One region of the Lysinibacillus telephonicus genome, then DNA from elsewhere that is predicted to be linked to it. Evidence: riboswitches for the same ligand, from Rfam matches in the RefSeq annotation. Region 1 holds a riboswitch; each other region holds the start of a gene.
The links. Region 1 has a riboswitch for cobalamin ahead of MKY04_RS09510 (ABC transporter substrate-binding protein). Riboswitches for the same ligand answer to the same signal wherever they lie in the genome.
Positions count from the first base shown of each region.

Region 2: another riboswitch for cobalamin. It lies ahead of MKY04_RS13200 (glutaredoxin family protein); the one in region 1 lies ahead of MKY04_RS09510 (ABC transporter substrate-binding protein).
Region 3: another riboswitch for cobalamin. It lies ahead of MKY04_RS18725 (FecCD family ABC transporter permease); the one in region 1 lies ahead of MKY04_RS09510 (ABC transporter substrate-binding protein).
Region 4: another riboswitch for cobalamin. It lies ahead of MKY04_RS03515 (FecCD family ABC transporter permease); the one in region 1 lies ahead of MKY04_RS09510 (ABC transporter substrate-binding protein).

Region 1 covers NZ_CP155468.1:1,994,972-1,999,167, forward strand. Annotated here, with positions in the region: gene MKY04_RS09505 (arsenic resistance protein) at 1-504, shown strand, start outside; cobalamin riboswitch at 593-786, shown strand; gene MKY04_RS09510 (ABC transporter substrate-binding protein) at 984-2,531, shown strand; gene nikB (nickel ABC transporter permease) at 2,541-3,470, shown strand; gene nikC (nickel transporter permease) at 3,478-4,196, shown strand, end outside.
Region 2 covers NZ_CP155468.1:2,732,803-2,736,998, reverse strand. Annotated here, with positions in the region: gene MKY04_RS13205 (hypothetical protein) at 1-652, shown strand, start outside; cobalamin riboswitch at 725-907, shown strand; gene MKY04_RS13200 (glutaredoxin family protein) at 1,039-1,269, shown strand; gene nrdI (class Ib ribonucleoside-diphosphate reductase assembly flavoprotein NrdI) at 1,266-1,634, shown strand; gene nrdE (class 1b ribonucleoside-diphosphate reductase subunit alpha) at 1,637-3,730, shown strand; gene nrdF (class 1b ribonucleoside-diphosphate reductase subunit beta) at 3,718-4,196, shown strand, end outside.
Region 3 covers NZ_CP155468.1:3,843,916-3,848,111, forward strand. Annotated here, with positions in the region: gene MKY04_RS18715 (ABC transporter substrate-binding protein) at 1-809, opposite strand, end outside; gene MKY04_RS18720 (heme ABC transporter ATP-binding protein) at 799-1,605, opposite strand; gene MKY04_RS18725 (FecCD family ABC transporter permease) at 1,598-2,641, opposite strand; cobalamin riboswitch at 2,777-2,954, opposite strand; cobalamin riboswitch at 3,115-3,291, opposite strand; gene MKY04_RS18730 (YitT family protein) at 3,467-4,042, shown strand; gene MKY04_RS18735 (DMT family transporter) at 4,132-4,196, opposite strand, start outside.
Region 4 covers NZ_CP155468.1:719,704-723,899, reverse strand. Annotated here, with positions in the region: gene MKY04_RS03520 (adenosylcobinamide amidohydrolase) at 1-1,277, opposite strand, end outside; gene MKY04_RS03515 (FecCD family ABC transporter permease) at 1,283-2,221, opposite strand; cobalamin riboswitch at 2,439-2,619, opposite strand; gene MKY04_RS03510 (amino acid ABC transporter ATP-binding protein) at 2,816-3,571, opposite strand; gene MKY04_RS03505 (amino acid ABC transporter permease) at 3,585-4,196, opposite strand, start outside.

The DNA of each region.
Region 1 (4,196 bases):
GTGGAGCCATTTTTAGAAGCATTTCTATTATTAATAGTTGCTCCATTATTAATAGCTGTTATTACTCAATTGTGGGCTAAAAAGAAGGTTCTAGGAGAAAGAGTTTTACATTCCACAGCATGGCTGCCAGTTCCATTTATGGCGTTAGTATTAATCGCTGTTGTGGCATCGCAAATAGGTAAGGTATATAGTGATTTCGATGTAATTGTACGTGTAATTCCAATTTATTTTCTGTATTTAATTATCACACCATTTGTTTCCCGTTTAATCGCGTTTATATTTAAACTGGATAAGGATGCAGGGAGAGCACTGATTTTTAGTATTGGAACACGAAACTCACTTGTTGTTCTTCCTTTGGCATTAGCTTTACCTGAGTCCTGGGCAAAGATAGCAGCGGCTGTGATTGTAACACAAACCATTGTGGAGTTAATGGGAGAATTAATCTATATGAAGGCAGTACCTAATTTGATATTGAAAGATTCTCCAAAAAATAATATGAGATAAATTAGTTATTATTACAATAGCTAATTCTAATTGCAAAAATAGTAAATTAATTAACATAATTGTTTTATTTTATGGTAGTATATAGAAAACTTCAGAATTTTTAATAGGTGCTATACATATTTTAAGTATGGCTTAAAAGGGAAGATTGGTGAAAATCCAACACGGTTCCCGCCACTGTAATTCAGAGCAACCTGCTTGATGCCACTGTTTTTTGAACAAAACGGGAAGGCGTAGGTTGTGAAGAGGATAAGTCAGGAGACCTGCCTATTTAAATATCACTGAGAGACCTACGGGAGATTAGGGAGGTGGTTGGTTTGCGGATAATACTTCGTCGCTTTTTCGACACTACCTTTTTATCTTTCCAAGGCATTTCTGACCTCTTAAGTTGTCAGAAGTGCTTTTTATTTTGAATTGTTAACAGTTGTACACATGTAAAGTAGCTTGTTATAAACAATTCATTTTTAGGAGGAGAAGAAAAAATGAAGAAATGCTACAAAAGCTTGATTACATGGTTTTACATGGCGCTATGCATTCTTGCGTTAGTAGGGTGCTCAGCTAAAAAAGAAGAACAGGTAGCTGCAACAAGTAAAGAAGAAACTGACAAAACCGCAACTTTAGCGTTTTCTTGGAGTCCATCTGGTTTAGATCCACATAGTGGCGATAGCTGGGAGATAATGCGGTCAGGTGCTGCGGAAACTTTAATTAAATTAAGTGAAGATTTAACTCCTACACCATGGTTGGCAAAATCATGGGAACAAGTGGATGATACAACTTGGTTATTCCAACTGCAGGAGAATGTAACATTCCATAACGGTAAAGCAATGGATGCAACGTCCGTGATGAATTCATTACAACATGCCATTGACAACAACCAAGGAACAAAGGATTTATTAAAAATTAAATCAATGGAAGTTGTATCGGAGTCAGAGCTAAAAATTGAAACTAAGGAAATTAATGCTGCACTAATCTCAAATTTAGCAGACCCAGGCACGACTATCGTAGATGTGGATTCTCTAGATAATAAGGATGGTTATCCAGCGTTTACAGGTGCATATGTTATAAAGCAATTTAACCAAGACGAATCTCTAATTGTTAAGCGCTATGAAGATTATTGGGGAGAAAAGGCAAAACTAGATGAAGTAACAATTAAGTTTATTTCAGACAGTAATACGCGTTTGATGGCTTTACAATCAGGAGAGGTTGATGGAGCAACAGATATTTCAGTTGACAACATTGAAGTCTTAGAAAAAAATGATAACTTTGAAGTTTTAACAGCTCAATCATTACGAACACATTTAGTAATGTACAATATGGAATCTCCATTATTTAAGCAATTAGCTGTACGAAAAGCTGTCGATTCTTTAATTCCACGCCAAGAAATTGTGGATTCTGTTATGAAAGGGCAAGGAACCGCAGCAGTTGGTCCGTTTTCACCAGTATTACCATTTGGACAATTAAGTGAAACAAAGGAAGATCTATCAGTTGACCAATTAATGCAGCAAGACGGTTGGACAAAAAACACGGATGGTATGTGGGAAAAAGACGGAAAAGTCTTTGAAGCTACTTTTTTAACATTCCCACAACGCCCGGAGCTAACAGTGATGGCAGAGGTTATTCAAAGTAAACTACTCGAACACGGGATGAAGGTAAATATTCGCCAAGTAGAAAATATAGACGAAACACTAGTAAATGAAGAATGGGATTTAGCAATGTACAGTATGCTAACAGCTCATACTGGCAGTCCATACTTTTTCTTAGAGGTTTTTTATAAATCAGACAGTCTATCAAACATGAACCATTTTGCATCACAAACAGTCGATGCGTTGATTAATGAATTACATCAGACAACTGATACAGAAAAAAGCACTGAATTAGCAATCCAAATTCAAGGAGAAATTGGAAAAAAAGTACCTCATTCATATATTGTCTATCCAAATACCGTATTTGCAGTAAATAAAGAATTGAGAGGCTTTGAGGCACTGCCAATCGAATACTACTATAATAATGCAAATATCGATAAAGAATAATCGTACGCTATGGTTAAATTTTTATTAGAACGTCTTATACAATTGTTTATTGTTGTTTTTTGCGTTGCAACGGTAACTTTTTTACTAGTTAGAATATCGCCTGGAGATCCAGCAACAATTATGTTGAAAGCTAACGATATTCCTGCTTCAGATGAAGCGATATATGCTTTACGGAGTGAACTAGGCTTAACCAATTCTATTGGTGGACAATATATTGAATGGATACAGCAAATATTTACGGGGAAATGGGGTGTGTCTTTTGTTTCCCAAAAACCTGTGATAAGTGAGTTGTTTGCAAGATTGCCAGCTACGATAGAACTTGCATTAGCAGGGCTTGGCATTATGTTAGCAGTGACGATAATTTTAGGAATCTCTACGGCTATTTATGAAAATGGAGTTGTGGATAAATTAGGGCGTGTTTTAGCACTTCTTGGTTCAGCAATGCCTACATTTTGGCTCGGATTCTTATTTATGTATCTGTTCTCTGTTAGCCTGGGATGGTTGCCATCAATGGGAAGAGGTAGTTGGAAAAACTTAATATTACCTGCAACAACCCTTGGATTAGGTCTAGGTACTGTATATGCACGTGTACTACGTACGCATATGCTGGAAATGTTGCAGCAACCATTTGTAAAGGCATCTAGGGCAAGAGGGATATCGAAAAATAGGATTTTAGTATTTCAAGTATTAAAGCATGCTTTACTGCCAATTGTAACGATGACTGGTACAAGCTTTGCATTCATGCTTGGGGGTAGTATTATTGTAGAATCTATTTTTTCATGGCCAGGTTTAGGACGATATATTGTTGAATCTATTAATATGCGGGATTATCCTGTCATTCAAGGTTACGTTGTTTTTGCTGCTATATTATTTGTAGCAATTCATATGTTAGTAGATTTTATCTATTTAATCATTGATCCACGTTTAAATAGGAGGTAGCCAGGTGATGTTAAAGAGATTGAAGCAAGTAAATATTGGTTTGCTTGTAGGGCTGGTTATCCTATTAAGTATTTCTTTGTTGGGATTATTTGCACCATGGATTGCGCCTCATGATCCTTTGGCAGTTAATTTAGCTGCTAGATTACAGTCACCGAGTTGGACTTATCCTTTCGGTACTGATCATCTAGGGCGTTGTATCTTATCTCGTATTATATATGGCATAAGAATAAGTGCTACATCTGCTTTAATTATTATGTTCTTTACGATGTTGATTAGTGTTCCAATCGCACTGTTAACAGGATATGTTCGAGGGCGTTCAGATAATTTTATGATGCGAATCATCGATAGCACTTTAGCTATTCCAGATATTGTACTAACGATAGCCATTGTGGGATTATTAGGGCCTGGCTTAGTAAATATGATTTTCGCTATTGTAGTGGTACGTTGGGCAAGCTATGTACGCTTTATTCGGAGTCTTGTTATAAAAATATCTCAAGAGGATTATATTTTCTCGGCTAGAATGGCTGGGAATTCTCATTTTCGTATTTTAAAGCGTTATATACTTCCTCAAATAGCGATGCCTATTCTTGTTTTTAGTGCGCTAGATTTAGGAAAGATTGTTTTAAATATTGCCAGCCTTTCTTTTTTAGGATTAGGTTCTCAGCCGCCAACGCCTGAATGGGGTGCTATGTTAAATGATGCGACAGATTATTTTCAAATTTCCCC
Region 2 (4,196 bases), 740 kb from region 1:
CACGGTTGTAACAATTGATAATGCAGGATGTATTGGTGAGAAAGAATTTGATATTGTTAATGTGTCTAATAGTTTGACTGCTTATTATACTGCGCGTGTAGCAATACTAGAGCAATGGTGCGCGGGAGCACATCCTACTCATATTTTTTTATCAAACTTTACAGGTGATGCTGCATGGAGTGATTATGAGAAGGGAATTCAACAAGTATTTGAGGAAATTGGGGAGAACTTGCCGCCTATAAAAGGCTCAACTGAGTCTAATTTTGAATCAATGCAATCAGCCTTAAGCATTATGATGATTGGAAAAGTTGCATTTGAAGTGAGTACAAATCATCTCTATCACTGGTTTGTAGTAGGGAAGCCATTAGTAGGTCAAGAGGTAGTGGAGCAAGCACAGCATGTAGCTAAGTTGCACGAGTTATATAAACTATTAAAATTAGGTATTGCAAAACAAATATGGCCAGTTGGATCAAAAGGTATCGCTGCAGAATGTGAAAGAATTTTCGAAGGAAAACATTTCTCCTGTAAGTTGCCTTTAGAGAAGACAAGTGGACCTTCAACCTCTGTAATCGTCGCCGTAGATAAAGAACAAGTTCATCTATTCAAAGAAATAATGACTGTACATTATGAAGCAATCCATATAAAACTCTAATATTTATATGAAATGCTAGTTTTTTCTTGTTAAGTTTAATTCAATATGATAATATGATGACATATACAATATATAGTGTTTTGTTTATATTGGTTCTACTATATGTAGATTAAAAGGGAAATCAGTGAAAATCTGATGCTGTCCCCGCAACTGTAAATGTGAACGAAAGTCGGATACCACTGTGCTGCCAGCATGGGAAGGTGATGAGTAGGAAGAAGCATAAGCCAGGAGACCTGCCAAATAAACAAATTCTACATTTCTTCGGGGACTGGGAAATGGAGGCAAGCTGGGTATAAATAGTACCCGTCTGTTTCCGTTTACATAAAAAGCTATCCCTAGTCAATTAGGGGTAGCTTTTCTATTTATATAAGAAAGGGAGAACATAGATGAAATTATATACAAAAACAATTTGTCCTAAATGCATGTTAATGAAATTCGAACTAAATAAAGCTGGTTTTGAAGGGGATTATGAAATCATTAATATCGAACAAAACGAGCAAGCTAAAAATAAATTAGTAGAAGCTGGTATTCTATCAGTTCCAGTATTAGAGATTAATGGACGACTAATTCAAGACATAACTGAAATGAAAGATGCCATCAGCAGGATTTTAGTATGATAGCATTCGCAAGTCGAACAGGCAATGTTAGGTATATTATAAGTAAATTAGGTTTGCCCAACATTGAAATTTCACAAGGGTTAGTAGTCAATCAACCTTTTTTGCTTTTTACCTATACAGATGGGTTAGGTCAAACACCTAATATTGTTGAACAGTTTCTTTTACATAATTCTCAATTGTGTAAAGGAGTTATCGCAAGTGGGAATTCAAATTTTGGACAAGCAGTCTTTTGTAAACCAGCAAATACAATTAGTGAAAAGTATAATATACCAATTGTACGAAAAATTGAATTGCGGGGATTCCAAAGTGATTATGATGCAATAATTGAATTCTATAACAAAGTTATTGGATTGGTGGGAGTTTAGAAATGAATGAATACTTAAACTTGAACAATAAAGTTTTAAATACGTATAGCACTACAGGCGTGCTAGATTTAGAGCAAGATAGAGAAGCTACCCGCAAATATTTCTTGCATAGCATCAATGTGCGAATGCACAACTTTAATGATTTAGAAGAAAAAATAAACTATTTAATTAATGAAGGCTATTATGAAAAAGAATTCCTAAGCTTATATACGATGGATTTTATTAAAAAAATATATAAAATCGCTTATTCATATAAATTCCGTTTTCCTTCCTTTATGAGTGCAAGTAAATTCTATGAGGGGTATGCGCTGAAAAGCCGCGATGGAAAGGAAATTCTTGAGAGATATGAGGATCGAATTGCAATTATTGCACTTTATCTTGCACAAGGTGATACAAATTTAGCAGAAAGTGCTGTTCGCCATATGATGGAAGCCTACCAACCAGCAACTCCAACTGCTTTAAATAGCGGAAAGAAAGCTCGAGGAGAATTAGTAAGCTGCTTCAAGCTTTCAATGGATGATTCAATGAATTCCATTGCAGAAAATATCGGCTATTGCTTAGAATTATCTCGGCTAGGAGGAGGGGTAGGAACATTACTTACAGACATAAGACCTTTAGGAGATCCTATTAAAGGCATATTAAACCGTGCAAGCGGCGTTATGCCAGTTGCAAAGTTACTTGAAAATGCATTTTCTTATTCTAATCAGCTCGGTCAACGTAATGGCTCAGGTGTTGTCTATTTAAATATTTTCCATGCAGATATTGAAGAATTTATTTCCTCAAAAAAGCCGAATGCAGATGAAAAAATTCGACTAGCTACTCTCTCAACCGGCATTATTATCCCTGATATTTTCTTCGGGTTAATGAGAAAAAATGAAGATATTGTATTGTTTAGCCCTTATGATATTTACAAAGAATATGGACTGCGAATGTCAGAAATTAGCATGACAGAAATGTATTACGAGCTATTAGATAACCCAAATATTCGTAAATTGAAGAAAATAAATGCACGAAAATTATACACAGAAATAAAGAAAACTCAATTCGAATCAGGCTATCCATTTGAGATTTTTGACGATAATGTAAATAATCATCATTCACTAAAGGGCGTAGGCAGAGTTAAAATGTCTAACCTTTGTACAGAAATTTTACAAGTTCAAACAACAAGCAATATTACTGATATGGACCAGCCAAACGAGTATGGCTTAGACGTTTCCTGTAATTTAGGGTCTCTTGATATTCATCGTGCAACAAAATCAACTAGCTTTGAAGATCTTGTAGATACTTCAATGCGCTTGTTAACGAGTGTTTCCGAAATGACAAACATCGTTAACGTTCCATCTGTTGTAAAAGCAAATAATCTTATGCATTCAGTTGGATTAGGTGTCATGAATTTGCATGGCCATTTAGTAACAGAAAACGTTGTTTACGGGTCACCTGAATCAATCGAATTTATTGACGCCTTCATGGAGGCTTTAAATTATTATTCATTAAAAACATCCATGACTATTGCAAAAGAAAAAGGGATTTGTTTTGAAGGATTTGAAAAAAGTGAATATGCAAATGGAAATTACTTTGAAAAATATGTTCAAAAATCTAATACAACACCTTCCGATAAAGTAAAAAAAGCATTAGGAAACGTACCAATTATTACTGCAGCCATGTGGAGTCAATTAAAAGAAGATGTAATGAAATATGGAGTTTACAATGCATATCGATTAGCGATTGCGCCAACTGGCAGCATTTCTTATATCAGATCATGTACTGCCTCTATTCAGCCGATCACAGAACGTGTAGAAATTCGTGACTATGCGGATAGTAGAACAATTTATCCAATGCCATTCCTTAATAATGACAATATGCATTTATATGAGGAAGCATATAATATCGATCCATATAAATTAATAGATTTGTATGCAGCTGCACAGAAGCATGTCGATCAAGGAATATCTATGACATTATATGTGACAAATAATTGGACTACTGAAAACTTGGCGAAAATTTATATTTACGCTTGGATGCGCGGAATCAAGTCTGTTTATTATGTTCGTCAACGTTTACAATCATTGGAGGATTGTGTATCATGCTCAATTTAAAACAATTTGAAGCAATCAATTGGAATAAACCAACTAGTGAATTAGCAAAAATTTTTTGGGACCAGCAATGGAAGCAAATGTGGTTTCCAGAAGAAATTGCAGTAAGTAAAGATATTAAGCAATGGAAAGAGTTTGAACATCAAAATACTTATAAAAGAGTGTTTGGTGGACTTACATTACTTGACACGATTCAAACAAATATTGGCATGAATGAAATTGCTAAATATAATCCAGACCTTCAGGAAAAGGCGGTACTTACTGTATTTGGTGCATTTGAGGCTATTCATGCAAAATCCTATTCCTATATTTTTACGACACTATGTAACAATGATGAAATCGATGAAATATTTGAATGGGTAAAAACAAATGAATTTCTTCAATTTAAAGCAAATCGCATAAGCGAGATATACGAAGGTATACAAGAAAATGACGAAGAATCATTGTGGAAAGCGATGTTTGCTTCTGT
Region 3 (4,196 bases), 1.8 Mb from region 1:
TAATCAACTACTACAATCACTTCCGGTGCCTTATCAACTGCTTCTTCCTTTGAAACCGTTGTCCAGTTGCCTTCAATATCACCAAAAATATTGACTCCACCGGCTAATGTTATTAGTTCATTCATAAAATTTTGCGAAGCTGTAAAAATATCCGTTTCCCCACTATCAAATACAAGAACTGGCAGCTCCTTATCTACTTCTGGCAATTGCCCTGTAATCTCGGCTATATCTGTATTCATTTCTTCAATTAATTGCTCTCCGCGCTCCTCTACTCGAAAAATAGCCGCAATATTTCGAATATCATTATAAATATCTTCTAGTTTCGGTGCTACCATCGTTGAAGAGGTTTGTAAATATGAGTGGATACCTAGTTCAAGTAATTCTTCTTGTGATGCAATCGTTTTTTCATCAAATGCACTAGACCAGCCGCCGTATAAAAAATCCGGCTCTAAAGCAATTACTTGTTCCTTTGACGGATATTGATCAGAAATAACTGGTATTTTCTCATATGCTTCTTGTAATGGTTCGTAAATTTCATCATCTAAATAAGCTGTTCCAATCATTGAGTCTTCCAACCCTAAAGCAAGCATAATTTCTGTTACATGTTGATTTAATGAAATTGCTCTAGTAGGAGCTTCTGTGAATTCTTGGGTGAAACCGTTATTATCAATAACAATAACTTCTGATTTATCCTTTGATTGTCCACTAGATTGTTCATCCGTATTCTCTTTAGATTGTTGATTGGTTCCACATGCAGATAGTATTAGTAATAATATGAAAATAATTAAATGCCTTAATTTAAGATTCATTCACTTTCCCCTTCTCTTTATACTTTTTAGATACAAACTGCAAATATGGTTTATTTGTAAAAGGGTTTGTCATAATTTCTACATCTACATTAAATACATGTTTTAATTGTTCTACTGTCAGCACTTCCTCTGGAGATCCGAATGCACACAGCTTCCCTTTTTGTAAAAGGAGCAATTTATCACAATAAGTTGCGGCTAAATTTAAATCATGAATTGCCATAATAACTGTCATAGAACATTCACTAAGTAAATCCAATAAAGCAAATTGATGTTCAATATCTAAATGATTCGTTGGTTCATCTAAAATAAGGACATCTGTTTGTTGTGCCAATGCTCTAGCAACAATTACTCTTTTTTTCTCACCGCCTGAAAGACTGGAATAATTGCGATTTGCTAAGTGAAGCACATCAGCTTTTTTCATTGCATCTTCCACAATTTCCTCATCCGATTTTGAGTCCCGTTTTAATAGTTTTTTATGCGGAGTACGTCCCATAAAAACAAGTTCTTTTACAGTAAAATCAAAGGCAACAGAGGATTCTTGTGTAACTACTGCAACTTCCTTTGCAAATTGCTTCTCTCCAATTTCCCAAACGTCTTTTTCTCTTAACCATACTTGTCCATTTTGTGGTTTTATGTAACGATACAAAAGCTTTAACAATGTGGATTTCCCACTGCCATTTGGTCCAATCAACCCTATAAATTCCCCTTCAGGAAGGACTAATTGAATATTATTTAATATTTGTTTTTCTTGTAAGGAATAGTTAAGACTATTGATTTCATATAAATTTTTAGTCATTTGTTCCAAAGGTATAACCTTCCTTCCTCAACAGCCATATAAAGAATGGACCACCGCATAGAGCTGTTAAAATTCCTATTGGCATTTCTTCCGGTGCAATAATAATACGTGAAAGTGTGTCCGCCCATATTAAAAATATAGCTCCTATTAATGCACTAGAAGGCAATACATAACGATAATGTGATCCTACTAGCATTCGAACAATATGAGGAATAATTAATCCAACAAAGCCTATCGTACCGCTTACAGCAACAAGTACTCCCGTTAATAATGAAACACTGACAATGACAATTAATCGGAATTTTTCCAATGATATTCCTAAGGTTGTTGCAGTTTCTTCCCCAAGAAGCAGCGCATTTAGTGAATTTGTAAAGCAGTAAAGAAATAGAAAAACCGCAATACAAACAAGGATTGGAATTTGTATATTAGACCATTTAGCACCAGCAAGGCTCCCCAACATCCAATGCATTACAGCCTTCATCCCCCCCGCATCTTTTGTCATCATTAAAATAAAGTTCGTTATTGCTGAAAAAATAAGTGAGATAGCGATGCCTGCCAATAATAAACGTATTATCGATGTCCTTCCTCCAACACGAGCTAACAAAAATACAATGAATACAGTTATAAGTGCACCAATGAAAGCCGCTAATGATAATGCCCAATTTCCCAAAAATGAAAATGCACCTAGTATGATAACAGCTGTTGCACCTACTGACGCCCCAGAGGAAACACCTAGAATATATGGATCTGCAATTGAGTTTTGTACAAGCGCCTGAATAGCTGCTCCACTAATAGACAATCCAGCACCTACTGCTATTGCCAATAAAATTCTTGGAAGACGGATTTCCCAAATAATTGTCGATTGTGCTATGGATGCCTCTGTAAGCGAATTAGTAAATCCTAACTTCCAACAGAGGACATCCCATATAATACTTGGCGAAATATTTACTGAACCTACTAATATTGCCCCTACAATGGATGCAAATGTAATCAGAATTAGCAATAACAGAAAAATAGAAAAATGTTTTTTTATCATAATTTTTGCTCCCATAAAAAAAGTTAATGGATCAACCACTCTTCTTTCGGTAAATAAAAAACATGTAAACAGCGGAATGTTTACATGCGGAAGCAAAGAATATATGAATTACAATGCTTCCTATAATCCCGTAGGTACATTTTCGTTCATTCGGCAGGTCTCCTGACTTTACTTCATAGCAAACAAATCCCTTCCCGCATATGCAGTGGATATGATTTATTGCTCAGTTTCACAGTGGCGGGTACCGTGGCGACTTTTCATCGCACTTCCCTTTTAAATAGTAAAAATACTATACCGATGAACAATATTATTTTATTTGACCTATAAATTTAGAAAGGAGACTTTTTCCTGCATACAAAAAAGCCTGAATTCCTCTAATGGGGAAAACAGGCTTGTGTACACATATACATAAGAATGTGAATAAACACAAACGTATTGTAAACTGACTCACCTATACTTCTCCCACCGAAAAGTTTAGTTTACATTATTAAGCAGGTTTCCTGACTTAGGCTTCTCTTTACTCTCACACCTTCCTCAAAAAGAGTGGTCCTGTGATTTTATCAGCCATTACAGTAGCGGGGGCTGTACTAGATTCTCACTAGTTTCCCTTTTACCTCAACATTATGAGCACTTAATAACGATATTCAATTAATCTTTAAAAATACCATACCACAGTTTTACACTAATAGAAATATTATTAAAAGAACAAATAGATATTATTGTAAGCGGTATAAGATACTAACTTATTCCCGTTTTCTCCTCTGTATACATTTTCTCTATGTTTTTATCATAAAATGGTGCATGTCCGATTGTAAGGAGAAGTGCATGTATTATTTAAAGAAAGGTTTCGCTATTATTGTTGGTAGCATTTTTTTAGCTATAGGAATAAATCTCTTTTTAACCCCTTATGAAATTTTAGACGGTGGTATCATTGGGCTTTCACTAATTTTGCACTATTTATTCAGACTAAAAATTGGCTTAATGATTATTGTACTAAGCATCCCAATCTTTATACTGGCATGGTTTAAATATAAAAATTATTTTTTTAATAGTCTTCACGGCTTACTTATTTCATCCGTTGTAATTGATATGTTTAAACCTCTGCGTTTTCTTATTCAAATGGAGCCTATATTTAGTGCAATAATTGGCGGTATATTTGTTGGCTTTGGGATTGGATTAATGCTTCGTTTTGAAACAAGTACGGGTGGAACGGATTTACTGGCTCAATTTATTTCTGATAAAACTTCTATAAATGTTGGATTCGTTATCTTTATTATTGATGCAATCGTTGTATTATTAGGAGGTGCCTTTATTTCTACCAATACTTTACTTCTTTCAATCGTTACCATTATCGCAGTTGGCATCACCACTAGCTTTATAACAAGAAATTCTTATACATAAAAGAAGCTAGCCCAATACAAATCCTGCATCGTATTTTTCACTAAAGGTGAATAGCAGAAAATTAATATAGGACAAGCCTCTAGAATTATTTAAATTAACTTTTCAAGTCTGGATTTTTTCATGAAAGAAAGTTTCGTTTCTGAAATAATAATTG
Region 4 (4,196 bases), 1.3 Mb from region 1:
ACTTTTTCCTGCTGCAAAGCTTTCGTTTTTGCTTCAGTCGCAGTCATCATCGCTTGCACGAATGCTTCATCAGACAATTTCCCATTAATCACAACCCATGTATTTATTGTTCCGATATGCAAAGAATCTTCATGTTTATATGCCTGCGAAACATCAATAGCGTTGCCAATTCCTGCAGTTACAATTACAAAAACATCCCCGAAAGAAGCATTGTATTGTTTAATTACTGCATTCTTTGTATCTACGGCTGTCATCATTCCGACCGTATTCGTTGGAGAAAACCCTTCATCAAGTAAATATTGTAAAAATTCTTCCTTCACCTTATCAATATTATAATCTGCTTTAACGGTACGGTTAATAAAGTTTGAATACCATCCTAAACCAGCGTTATGAACAGCAGATGACAACACCCTTAAAGGAAAATTCAATTTTAATTCAACATATTCCTCTTTTATTTTGATATGATCTCTTAAAACCTTCTTTTCACTTGCCTCCTTTTTCACATCTGGCAAGATAGTCATTTGTGGTTTTGGCTGTTCAGGATGAGCTTGTAATGATATTCGTGCTTCATAAACATCTTTAATTTGATGTTCAATTAAAACTTCATGAGGCTCACCGAATGCTCTTACAGTTCCTTTTTCCATTAACAGTAGTTCATCACAATAAAGTGATGCTAAATTAATATCGTGAAATACTGAAACAACTGTTAAACCATTATCCGTTACTTCTTTCCGAATCATATCTAAAATTTGCTTCTGATGTGCAATGTCTAAATGGTTTGTCGGTTCATCGAGTAACAGTAAATCTGAACTTTGCGCAAGTGCTTGTGCTATAAAAACACGTTGCTTCTCCCCTCCAGATAAGTACTCTATAAAGGTATGCTCGAATTTTTTAACAGCTGTCTGCTCCATCGCCTTCATGACCGAATGTTCATCCTCATTTGACCAACTAGAAAAAAAACCAGATTGATGAGGATAACGGCCAATGCTTACTGTTTCTCGAACTGTGCTTGAAAAAGCCGCTGTATGGAGCTGAGGCAGCACGGTCATTTTTTGTGCTAATTGACGGGAGGTATATTTATTAATATCAACCTCATCTATTAATACGTTTCCAGAGGTCGGCTTTAAAAGGCCGCTAATGATTTTTAACAGCGTGGATTTTCCACAGCCATTCGGTCCAAGAATACCTAGAAACTTCCCTTTACTTACTGAAAAAGAGATATTTTTTAATATTGGGGTAGTATCATAGCCTCCAGAAATGTTGTTTGCCTTTAGCATACAATTCACCCCCTGCTTCTTCTTTGTTTATAAAAAATATATGAAAATACTGGGGCACCAATAAAAGCAGTAATTACCCCAATAGGCAGTTCTGCTGGTGCAAGTATTGTTCTTGAAATTAAATCACAAATAATTAACAGGCTTGCTCCGTTTAAAAATGACAATGTTAATAAATGACGATGGTCTGCTCCCCAAAGTATCCTTGTCATATGAGGAACAACTAACCCAACGAAGCCAATCGTACCTGAAACTGCAACTGCTGCCCCTGTTAACATTGAACCTCCAGCTAAAATCGCATATTTGCTTCTCTTCACATTGACTCCAAGTGATTGTGCCCTTTCATCACCGTACATCATTGCGTTTAATTCACGACGATTTAACCATAAAATAATTGAGCCTACTATAACAAATGGCACAATCATTGTGACATAGGGCCACCCGCGCATTGATACACTTCCAAGCAGCCACCCCATAATTTCGCGCAGCTCTTGACCAGTAAGCGCAATCATTAATGAAATACATGACCCTAAAAATGAACTAAAAATAACACCAGTTAAAATAAGCGTTTCCATTTTCATTGAACGATCTACTAAGCGTGCAAAACTTAAAACAAATATTAATGTTAAAAGCGCTCCAAGCATCCCGAAAATCGGTAATGTAAAAGAACCTATAATTGGTATGGAAATGCCAAAAAAGATAGTAGCTACTGCTCCAACAGATGCTCCCGATGAAACTCCTAGTGTATATGGGTCAGCCAAAGGATTTTTAAGTAATCCTTGAAATGCAGCACCTGCAATTGCAAGCGAAGCTCCAACTAAACCAGCTAACAACACTCGGGGCATTCGAATACTCCATAATATATTGTAGAGACTTGGATTAGTTGAGCTATCCCATAATGCAGATAATGGTACATCTACTGAACCATTAGAAACTCCAAGCCACATACTAAATAGTAAAAATAAAATAGAGGAAGTATATGCAAAAATCGTTTTCTTTTTCACAATATAACCTCGTTTAATTGTTCATCTTCTTGTTTCATCATATTGGCAAAATGCTCCCCCAAAAAATTATGCAAAATAAAAAGTCTCTCTTTACGAGAGACGGTAATTTTAAATATAGTATGACCATACATACAATTAGCCTTCCTTATCCTCGTAAGGGTAGTTGGTATACATAAAGGCAGGTCTCCTGGCTTATGTTCTTGCGATCTCCTTCCCATTGCAGCAGTGAAATATTAGGGTCGCTCACATTTACAGTTGCGGGACAGCGCCGGACTTGCACCGACTTCCCTTTTATTCTTATCCGTATATAGACGAAAAGAACCTTTATGTGAATATTTAATTGGTCTAACTCATTATATCTTATTTTAATTGATTGTTATAGAAAACAATTAGTACACACACTAATAAGAGAACCTGGACATATGTTAAAAATTATTCATTTGAAATGAAAACCGCATGAAATCATGGTTTTCAAATTGGATTTCATGCGGTTTATTAATTTTTAAAGGTTTTATCCCAGTTCAATTTAATCTTATATTAAATATCAAAATCAAATTCGCCTGGTAATACACGTCGTAAGAAGCGTTGGGTTCTTTCTTCTTTTGGAGTTACAAAAATTTCATGTGGCGTTCCTTCTTCTACAATATTGCCGCCATCCATAAATATGACCTTGTTTGCAACATCTTTTGCAAACCCCATCTCATGTGTGACAACTAGCATTGTTGTACCTTCCTTTGCAATATCCTTCATAACCTGAAGCACTTCTCCTACCAACTCTGGATCCAGTGCAGATGTTGGTTCATCAAAAAGGATAATATCAGGGTTTAATGCTACTGCTCGGGCAATGCCTACACGCTGCTGTTGACCTCCTGAAAGCTGACTAGGATATGAGTCATATTTCTCAGACAAGCCTACTTTATCTAATGCTTTTTTTGAAATTTCATAGGCTTCTGCTTTTGGTATTTTTCTACCTATGATTAGACCTTCTGCTACGTTTTCCAAGGCTGTTTTATTATTAAATAAATTATAGTTTTGGAATACAAAAGCTGTTTTCTTACGGATTGCTAATATGTCTTTTTTCGAAGCCGTTTTTAAATCAACATTTAATTCTCCAAAGCTTGCAGTCCCCTGGTCCGCTCTTTCTAAGAAATTAATGCATCGCAGCAGTGTCGTTTTCCCAGAACCACTAGGCCCTAATATAACGACTACATCGCCTTTATCAATCTTCAGGTCGACACCCTTTAAAATTTCATTTTTACCGAACGATTTATGAATATTTTTAATTTCTAACATTTATTTTGCCTCCTTAAGCGCTAGCCATTTTATAGCGACTTAAACGTTTTTCCCACCACTTAAATAGCTGTTCTACTGCAATACAAATAATTAAGTAAACGATAAAAATATCAATGTATGCTTCTAAGTAGTTATAACCTAAATTTGCTTCAACTTTTGCTTTCAACGTAATTTCTTGCAATGAAATGGCATATCCAAGCGATGTTGCTTTAATTAAATTTACTGTAGCTGTAGTTAAGTTTGGCAACGCGGAGACTAATGCTTGTGGAATAATAATTCTCACATAAGCTTGTTTTGTCGTAAGCCCAACAGAATGTGCTGCTTCCAATTGACCGCGATCTACCGTACCTAATGCAGAACGGAAAACTTCAATTAAAACTGCAGCTGTATTGAATGAGAAAATAATAAACGCATACCAAATTGGATGGATATCATAAATTGGATAATCAATATTGTATTTAGTAAAAATACTGTTCAAGAAAATCGGTATAAAGCTATATAATACAAAGATTTGAATAATAATTGGCGTTCCACGGACAAAAGAAACGTACACCTTCGCAATTTGATTTAAAACAGGAATTTTATTAATGCGAGTTAATGCAAGGAAGAAACCGATTGGTACTGC